Regions from separate parts of the Pseudomonas sp. NFX1 genome, predicted to be linked through region 2. Evidence: riboswitches for the same ligand, from Rfam matches in the RefSeq annotation. Region 2 holds a riboswitch; the other holds the start of a gene.
The links. Region 2 has a riboswitch for thiamine pyrophosphate ahead of DJ563_RS06380 (TenA family protein). Riboswitches for the same ligand answer to the same signal wherever they lie in the genome.

Region 1 (5,031 bases), 2.3 Mb from region 2:
AAGCTCAGTAGCGCATGCAGCACACCTGCCAGCACCAGCGCTGGCAGGGTCGCACCCAGGTCCGGCGCTTGCGCGGCGATCAGATGATAAGCCGCCACCCCCACGGCCCAGGCCAGCAACGCCTGCCAGTGCAAGCCATCGATCTGCGCCGGCAAACGGCGGCGGCGGATCACGTAGTGGTCCATCAGCACCACGCCGAACAACGGTGCGAACACCGAACCGATCAGCAGCAGGAAGTTTTCGTACTGGGCCAGCGGCGCCAGCAGGGCGATCAGGGTGCACAGCACGCCGATGGCCAGCGCCAGATGCTCGACCTTCAGTGGCAGAAGTACACCGGTTGAAACCGCTGCCGAATGGATATCGGCGAAGGCCTTTTCCGACTCATCCAGCAGAATGAGCAGCAGCGCAATACCCATGCCGGCGCCAGCCAGGGCCAGCAGCAGGGCATTGACTTCGCCGCTGGCGGCAAAGGCCAGGGTGTAGGCCACGCCCAAGCTCATCAGCCAGGTGTTGCCGATAAAGTACCCAACTACCGTGCCGCCGAACACATGCTTGCCATTGCGGGCGAAGCGCGAGTAGTCGGCGATCAACGGCAACCAGGACAGCGGCATGGCGATGACGATGTCAAAACCCACCGCCAGCGACATCGAGCCATCCCCGGCGCGGCTCCACAGCTCAGCCAAGTCGGCCTTGGCAAACAGGTTCCAGGTCAGCCACACGCAAGCGCCCATCAACAACCAGATGCCCCAGGCGCGCAGCACCTTGCGCACGAAGGCCAGTGGCCCGCTGACTGCCAACACAGTGGCCAGCGCACCGAAGCACAGTGTCCACAGCACCGGGCTGTTCCAGGCACTGTCTTCACCGAAGGCCCGCGCGCCCAGCAGGCTGGCGGCATCGCGCATGACGATGATCTCGAAGGCGCCCCAACCGACCAGTTGCAGCAGGTTGAGCAGTGCCGGCAAACGCGCGCCATGGCTGCCCAGGCTCAGGCGCAGGGTGCCCATGGCGGACAGGCCGGTGTCGCTGCCGATAACCCCGGCAGCCCCCAGCAACAGCACACCCACACCAGTGCCCAGCGCGATGGCCAGTACCGCGCCGGCGAGGCCCAGGCCTGGCGCCAGCATGGCGCCGACCTGCAGCACCATCAGGCCGATACCGAGGGAGAACCACAGCGCGAACAGGTCGCGTGCGCCGAAGATGCGTTGCTGGGTGGGGACCGGGTGGTCGGGAGAGAATTGGCTGGGGGTGGTCATGCTTGCAGACACTCGGCATTAAAGGTGGTTGAACACGGTCGCTGTAGGAGCGGCCTTGCGTCGCGAAAGGGGCGCGAAGCGGCCCCCCGGTTTCAGCTTCGCCGCTGATAGTGCCGGGGCCGCTTCGCGACCCTTTTCGCGACGCAAGGCCGCTCCTACAGAGGGCAGTTTTGCAGTCAGACTTTTTTGTACAGCTGGCTGCCTTCCTGGCGGAACCGCTCGGCCTGCTCACGCATGCCATCTGCAACCGTCACGTCCACGGTTTCGATCTTGGCGGCGTATTCACGCACTTCCTGGGTGATCTTCATCGAGCAGAACTTCGGCCCGCACATCGAACAGAAGTGCGCGACCTTGGCCGACTCCTTGGGCAGGGTCTCGTCGTGGTACGCGCGGGCAGTGTCCGGGTCCAGGCCAAGGTTGAACTGGTCCTCCCAACGGAATTCGAAACGCGCCTTGGACAAGGCGTTGTCACGAATCTGCGCGCCCGGGTGGCCCTTGGCAAGGTCGGCGGCATGGGCGGCGATCTTGTAGGTGATGATGCCGGTCTTGACGTCGTCCTTGTTCGGCAGGCCCAGGTGCTCCTTGGGCGTCACGTAGCAGAGCATGGCGCAACCGAACCAGCCGATCATCGCCGCGCCGATACCCGAAGTGATGTGGTCGTAACCCGGCGCAATGTCAGTGGTCAGCGGGCCGAGGGTGTAGAACGGCGCCTCGTCGCAGCATTCCAGCTGCTTGTCCATGTTCTCCTTGATCAACTGCATCGGCACGTGGCCTGGGCCTTCGATCATGCACTGCACGTCATGCTTCCAGGCGATCTTGGTCAGTTCGCCAAGGGTTTCCAGCTCACCGAACTGTGCAGCGTCGTTGGCGTCGGCGATCGAGCCCGGGCGCAGGCCGTCGCCCAGCGAGAAGCTGACGTCGTAGGCCTTCATGATTTCGCAGATTTCGTTGAAGTGGGTGTACAGGAAGTTTTCCTGGTGATGCGCCAGGCACCACTTGGCCATGATCGAGCCACCCCGGCTGACGATGCCGGTGACACGCTTGGCGGTCAGCGGCACATAACGCAGCAGCACGCCAGCATGGATGGTGAAGTAGTCCACGCCCTGCTCGGCCTGCTCGATCAGGGTGTCGCGGAACAGCTCCCAGGTCAGGTCTTCGGCGACGCCGCCGACTTTCTCCAGGGCTTGGTAGATCGGCACGGTACCGATCGGCACCGGCGAGTTACGGATGATCCACTCGCGGGTTTCGTGAATGTGCTTGCCGGTGGACAGGTCCATGACCGTGTCCGAGCCCCAGCGAATGCCCCAGGTCAACTTGGCCACTTCTTCCTCGATCGAGGAGCCCAGCGCACTGTTGCCGATGTTGCCGTTGATCTTCACCAGGAAGTTGCGGCCGATGATCATCGGCTCCAGCTCGGTGTGGTTGATGTTGGCCGGGATGATCGCGCGGCCGCGGGCGATTTCTTCGCGGACGAATTCGGGGGTGATTTCTTTCGGGATGTTGGCGCCGAAGCTGTGGCCGGCGTGCTGCTGGTCGAGCAGGCCGGCAGCACGGGCTTCCTGCAGCTTCATGTTCTCGCGGATGGCCACGTATTCCATCTCGGCGGTGATGATGCCCTGGCGGGCGTAGTGCATCTGCGAGACGTTGACGCCAGCCTTGGCGCGGCGCGGGTTGCGCACGTGGTTGAAGCGCAGCTTGGCCAGCTCTGCATCGTTCAGGCGCTGTTGGCCGAAGTTCGAGGTCAGGCCGCCCAGCCGCTCGGTGTCGCCGCGGGCGTCGATCCAGGCCGAACGGACGTCGGCCAGGCCCTTGCGCACGTCGATGATGACGTTGGGGTCGGTGTACGGGCCGGAAGTGTCATAGACCAGCACCGGGGCATTGGTTTCGCCGCCGAAGTCGGTCGGGGTGTCGTGCAGGCTGATTTCGCGCATGGGCACGCGGATGTCCGGGCGAGAGCCCTCGACATAGACCTTGCGCGAACGGGGGAACGGTTGCACGGACTGCTGATCGACTTGTGCCGACTCGCTGAGGTTGATCGTTTTTTCTTGTTTGCTCATCACGGGCTCTCCAGACAGCTTCCTAGCGGATGGAATGTCGGGGAGAACCTGAAAGACGCGGACGCACCCAGAGATGGATGCAGTGCCGGACATGGGGGTGCCTTGCGCTTTTTACAGCGGCGACAATCCCGGACCTGGCACAAGAGGCTCATCGGGAAAGCGAGCAATCTTGTTCCCTACGCAGGCGCTAACCTGATCAGGTTCAACGGGATCCGGAACTTCCGATCTCAGCCTTTGCAACAAGGCACCCCGACAAGAACATGCGCAGTCTAGACTGGAGTGGCCGGCAAAGCCAAGCGGGTAAATGCGGGGATGATGAAAGGCGCACTGGGCGATTGTTGCCGGGGGCGCATGGCACTACACTGGCCCATCGCTCGATACTCAACAGTTCAGTAATTAATTTTCGTACAAGGATTGCCTCTATGCTGCGCAAACTCTCACTGGCGATAGCCGTGTCTTGTGCGTCCAACGGAGTGGTCTGGGCAGCGGATGTGCCCATGACGGTGAAGACCGACCTGGTCAGCGTCTACCAGGAGGCGGTCGACAACAACGCCGACCTTGCAGCGGCCCGCGCCGATTATGGCGCCCGCCGCGAGGTGGTACCGCAGGCCCGCGCCGGGCTGCTGCCGAACCTGTCGGCCAGCGCCGAAATGTTGAACACCCGTACCAAGCTCGACGAACCGTCGATGACTTCCAACCGCAGCGGCAACTCCTGGAGTGCGACCCTGGCGCAGCCGGTGTTCCGTGCCGACCGCTGGTTCCAGTTGCAGGCCGCCGAGGCGGTCAACGAGCAGGCAGCGCTTGAGCTGTCTGCCACCGAGCAGAACCTCATTCTGCAGACGGCGCAAAACTATTTTGCGGTGCTGCGCGCCCAGGACAACCTGGCCGCGACCAAGGCTGAAGAATCGGCCTTCAAGCGCCAGCTCGACCAGTCCAACGAGCGTTTCGACGTGGGCCTTTCCGACAAGACCGACGTCTTGCAGTCCCAGGCCAGCTACGACACCGCCCGGGCCAACCGGATCATCGCCGAGCGCCAGGTACAGGATGCCTTCGAAGCCCTGGTAACCCTGACCAACCGCGAATACGCATCGATCCAGGGCGTCGTCCACACCCTGCCGATTCAGGTGCCCACGCCCAACGATGCCAAAGCCTGGGTCGAGACCGCCGGGCGGCAGAACCTCAACCTGCTGGCGACCAACTACGCCGTCAACGCCGCTGAAGAAACCCTGCGCCAGCGCAAGGCCGGCCATGCCCCGACCCTGGATGCGGTGGCCAAGTACCAGAAGGGTGACAACGACAGCCTCGGCTTCACCAACCCTTCGCAACTGGGCGTGCGTTACAGCGGCGACGTCGAGCAGACCAGCATCGGCCTGCAGCTGAACATTCCGATCTACAGCGGCGGCCTGACCAGTTCGCAAGTGCGCGAGGCCTACCAGCGCCTGAGCCAGAGCGAGCAACAGCGCGAAAGCCTGCGCCGCCAGGTGGTAGAGAACACGCGCAACCTGCACCGTGCGGTGAATACCGATGTGGAACAGGTGCAGGCGCGCAAGCAGTCGATCATTTCCAACCAGAGCGCGCTGGAAGCCACCGAAATCGGCTACCAGGTCGGTACCCGAAACATCGTCGACGTGCTCGACGCCCAACGCCAGCTGTACACCTCGGTGCGTGACTACAACAACAGCCGCTATGACTACATTCTCGACAACCTGAGCCTCAAGCAA
Region 2 (5,031 bases):
GTTTCGCCAAGCGATTACTTGTAACTGATCGGCACCGTCACGCTTTGCCCCAGCGTCGATTTCACGGTCGCCGTCGCTGGCGTTGCCGGGCCGTAGCCGGTGGTGGTGACTGACACCCGCCAACGGGCACCGGTGGTGGCTGCGGTCAGCGTGGCCGCGCCCAGGTTCAGCGGGCCGTTGGTGGTTGCCACCGACACGTTGATGCTGTTACCCGTGGCGATCGAGGTAGTCCCTATCAGCTCCCAGGTGTAACGGTTGCCGCTGCGCAATTGCACCGAGGCACTGCTGACCTGGATAACGTCGACGGGTGCTGCGGGGCTCACTGCAACGCTGACCGTGGCCGGGACCACCGACTCGGCACCTTTGGTATCACGTGCCGAGTAGGTGAAGCTGGCGGTGAAGGGCGTGGCGACAGTGGCCGGTGGGGTGTAAGTCACCGTGGTGCCATTGGTACTGGTGGTACCCTGGCCAGAGTCCGGCTGGCTCAAGCCAATGATGGTCAAGGGCAGGTTGCGCTCGGGGTCGGTGTCGTTTGCCAGCACACTAAGCGTAATCGCCTTACCTGCGGTGGTGGCTGCACTGTCGCTGACGGCTACTGGCGGTTTGTTGACATCGTCATCATCGTCATGGGCAGCCGTGCGGAAGGTCGGCAGGCCAACGGAGGCGACGTATTCTACGCCGTCCCAACCCGGCAACGGGGTTGGCATCACCTGGAATTGGCCAGGGTGTTCCAGGTCCCAACGCAGCAGCATGGACGAATCCTCATGCTGGGTGTTGTGGCAGTGCTCCATGTAGGTCCCGGCGAACTCACGGAAGCGGATTGCCACATCCAGTTCTTCCGAAGAGTCGGTTTCCGAGCCGATGCGGTAGACGTCCTTGCGTGCCCATTTCTCCCATTCTGGCGGTGCCTTGCCGTCGCGGCTGAGCACGATGCCTTCCTCGAAGTGCACATGCACCGGGTGGCTCCAGCCATTACCGCCATTCTTGATCTTCCACACTTCGAGGGTGCCGTCGCCGCTGAAGCCAGCTGGCGTGGCTTCGTTGGCCAGTTGTGGGGAGGCGCTGATGCGCCGTGGGTCCATGCTGTAGCCGAAGCCGCCGTCTGTCTTGATGGTCCAAGGTGCAGTATCGGTACCGTCGGAGCGGCCAAAGAGGAACTCGCGGTGGCGGGCGTCCTTGAGCTTGGCCTGGTCGGCTGCGGAATTACGGTCGAGGGTCAACGGGATCATTTTCAGGCCTGCAGCCTTGCCCGGCTTGGCCGGTTCATAGGCGACCGGGTCCATGCTCAGGTCCTGGCCACTGTAGGGCTGTACCAGCAACTGCAGGAACTTGCCCACCACCGGGTCGCCTTTGTCCCATTGCGGGCCCTTGCTGGTCTGCTTGATAACGGCCTTGTATTTCTCCGACAGCACGTCCGCCAGCGCAATGGCCATGTTCGGGCCCTTGCCGGACTGGTGCTCCATCAGGTTGATGAAGTACAGCTTGTCGCCGGCCTTGATGCCGTTTTTGGCGAAGTTGATGATGATGTCGTAACGCTCGGCGATACCTTGCACCGGCAGGATGCCGTTGTTGTCCTTGAGGTCGCCATCACCGTTGAGGTCCAGGGTGCCGTCGAACGGCACGGCGTGTTCCATGATGTTGCCGTCGTTGGCGATCATGTGGAACGGCACGCGGGCATACGACAGGTTGGAACCGGTCGGCCCCTTGAATTCGCCGCTGGTGCCGGCGATTTCACGCACCACAGCGAACTTGAAGTAGCGCGAAACCGAGCCGTTGAGCAGGCGGAAACGGTAGCTGCGCGCCCGCACTTTCAGCTTTGGCTGGTACTGCCAGTTGACCAGGATCTGGTCGCCGAGAAAGCCGTCGGTGTTGAACGGGTTGAACCACAACTGGCCATTGGCATCCCAGGCCTTGTCGGCGATCACCAGGTTGACGTCGTAGTCGCGGTTGCCCCACGGCATGCCGGCCCCACTGGGCAAGCGCAGGTTGACGCCGTCCTGCAGGGCCTCGTTGCCGCGGTCCAGGGCGCTGTAGTAGTTCATCATCGCGGCGTTGCCTTTGTAGACGTTCTGCGCCGTGAAATCCATCATGTGGTCGTGGAACCAGTGGCTACTCATGGTTTCGCGCCAGTCGCCACGAATCTTGATGCTGCCGTTTTCGCAGGTCTTCAGGCCAGGCGACGCATCATTCACAAACAAGGTTTCGCCAGGTGAGCAAGGGAACGCTGCACGCGGGTCCTGGGCACGGGTATTGATCGTGTCGTAGCCAGCCAACTGGACCGGCCAACGGTAGTCGTAGTACTGGCCGGGGAAAAAGTAGGCATTGGCAAAGCCATCGCTCTCGGCCGGTGAGTGGCCGTTATGCTCGTGGGTCGAGAGGGTGTGCAGGCCAAAGCCACCGTTGGCCGAAGGGTCGATCGGCAGGGCGTTGTAGTGGCGCATCAGGATTGACTGGCCATACCGCACCATCAGCAGCTTGGGCGGGAAGGTGCCATCGAACGACCACAGCGATTTGTGGTTCTGCAGGGGCATGCTTGGGTGAAAACGGGTGTCGATGCCTTTGGTGGTGCCCAGCGTGGTAGGGATGTCCGAAGTCTGGTAGTACAGCCCGCCCGGCGCGAACTCGCCGACCGCATAGTTGTGCAGTTGCTTGCGGTCACGCAGCCCGAGGTTGATGCGTGCACCGGCCTGGGCGGTTTTGAATGCAGCCTGGGGGTAGAACTCGTTCCAGCGCTGATGGGACCAGCCTTTTCCTGGTGGCCGGCCTTCAGCCGGCGAGCCGACCGGTTGGCGGTTGAGGAACATTTCGATCTGCGCCTTCCACGGGTTGCGGTCGAGCACGTTGGCGTATTGGGTCGGGAAAGGGTACAGGCCAGGTTGTTTTAGAAACGCCTCCAGCGCCGTGCCGCTGGGGCCGCTGCGGGCGACGATGTTGGGGTCTTGCGCAGGCGCGGCGCCGAGGGTCGGCACCGGGAACGTCAGGCTAGGTACCGGGATGCTTGGGTCGAGCTTCTCGGGGCCGAACTCTTCGAACAGCAGCAGTTGCTGGGTGAACGGCTGCGCACCGAACAGCGGGCTCGGTTTACCGTTGGTGGGGTATTTTTCGGAGGTTTGCAGGGCGGGCGGCAGCACGTTGTCCTTGCGCACGGTGGTGCGGTCGCCGTAGGCACCGTCGGTAAGTTCCAGTGAGCCTTCGTTGGCATCCGGCAGGGTATACAGGTTGAGCAGCGCCGGGTTCGGGTTGGCCGGCTGATTGGTGTAGGCCGAGGGGTCGGTCGGCGGGGGCTGGCTGACGTCATCAAGGGAGGAGGCCATGGCCGGGATCAGCCCGAGGCTGAACATCAATGCAGTGACGGAAGACAATTTGAATGCATGCCTTGTGGGTTGGGTCTTGGCCGATGTTTTCATTGCCTTGTGCCTCGCTCGCGGCTCTATGGCTTGGAGCCATCAATGGCGTTTTGCCTGGTTAATGGACCTGAGCAACGGCTGTGCCAACTGATAATTAAGTAATGCTTTGTTAAACAAAACCTTGCAAGACCTGAATGAGGTGCGGTAGGAGGCGTCAAAAAACGGGTGTAAGTACCCACAAACGGGTCATGCATCACCCACTGTTTGGGTAGTGACAGCACCTTCGTACCTGCTGTATACCTGTGCGCCACCAAGGGGAGCCCCGGCAACGGGCTGAGAAACCGCTGAATGCTTTAGCGCGGTGACCCTTCGAACCTGATCCGGATCATGCCGGCGAAGGGATGGGACTTGCGACCTGCCTTTTTGCCGGCCTCACTGCGAGGCCAGTCCATGCCAGCTGCAACGGTCTCGCTGTCACCCCCTGCAGAGGACAGCATCATGACCGAACGTTTCACGCAAACCCTGCGCCGCCAAAGCGAGCCGACCTGGTCGGCGGCCATCGGGCACCGTTTCGTTACCCAATTGTGCGACGGCAGCCTGCCGGACCCGATCATGGTCCGCTACCTGGTGCAGGATCATCGTTTTCTCGACAGCTTCCTGACCCTGCTCGGCGCAGCCATCGCGACCGCCGACACCTTCGAGGCGCGCCTGCGCTTCGGCCAGTTCGCCGGGATGATTTCGAGTGATGAAAACACGTATTTCCTGCGTGCCTTCGAGGCGCTGGACGTAAGCCCGGCACAGCGCGTAGAAGCCGAGGACACTGCCCCAACTGCAGGTTTCAAGGCCATCATGCGCGAAGCAGCGGCCACCCGTTCGTATGCCGCCGCGCTGGCTGTGCTGAACGTTGCCGAAGGCTTGTACCTGGACTGGGCGATCAAAGCCCCCAAGCCCTTGCCCGAGCACTTCGTGCATGCCGAATGGATCACCCTGCACGACAACCCGGCGTTCCAGGCCTTCGTCGCCTTCCTGCAAGCCGAACTGGACCGCGTGGGGCCGCAGGAGGCTGAGCTGAGCACCGACTTCTACCTGCGTACCGTGGCCCTGGAACTGGCCTTCTTCGATGCCGTGTATGAGGGGGAGGCGTGAGCATGGATATTTTCGATCGCCTCAAAGCCGCCCGTGCCGACCAATGGAATCGCTATGTCGATCACGATTTCGTGCGGCAGATGGGCGAAGGCACGCTGAGCGAGTCTGCGTTTCGGACTTACCTGGTGCAGGACTACCTGTTCCTGATCCAGTTCGCCCGCGCCTGGGCGCTGGCCGCCTACAAAAGCCGCTTGCCGGCTGACATTCGTGCCGCCCAGGCAGGCCTGGCGGCGATTCTCGACGAAACCGAACTGCACCTGCGCCTGTGCGCTCGCTGGGGGCTGACCGAGGCCGATATCCAGGCTGCGCCGGAGCATCAGGCCACGGTGGCCTATACCCGCTACGTGCTCGATTGCGGCGCTGCGGGCGATCTGCTTGAACTGCATGTGGCGTTGGCCCCCTGTGTCATCGGCTATGCCGAAATCGGGCGCACGTTGGCGCAGCGTATTGGCGACCTGAGCCAGCACCCTTATCGTGAATGGATTGGTGAGTACGCCGGGGAGGGCTATCAGGCCGTGGCGGCCAATGCGCGCAAGCA

Region 1: it holds a riboswitch for thiamine pyrophosphate, as region 2 does, so the genes downstream of both, thiC (phosphomethylpyrimidine synthase ThiC) here and DJ563_RS06380 (TenA family protein) in region 2, are expected to answer to the same signal.

The regions. Positions count from the first base shown of each region.
Region 1 is NZ_CP169366.1:5,205,134-5,210,164, reverse strand. It holds gene DJ563_RS23380 (RsiV family protein) at 1-1, shown strand, start outside; gene cytX (putative hydroxymethylpyrimidine transporter CytX) at 1-1,253, opposite strand, end outside; gene thiC (phosphomethylpyrimidine synthase ThiC) at 1,430-3,310, opposite strand; TPP riboswitch at 3,467-3,572, opposite strand; gene DJ563_RS23365 (TolC family outer membrane protein) at 3,733-5,031, shown strand, end outside.
Region 2 is NZ_CP169366.1:1,489,303-1,494,333, forward strand. It holds gene DJ563_RS06375 (Ig-like domain-containing protein) at 15-3,341, opposite strand; TPP riboswitch at 3,651-3,766, shown strand; gene DJ563_RS06380 (TenA family protein) at 3,846-4,493, shown strand; gene tenA (thiaminase II) at 4,496-5,031, shown strand, end outside.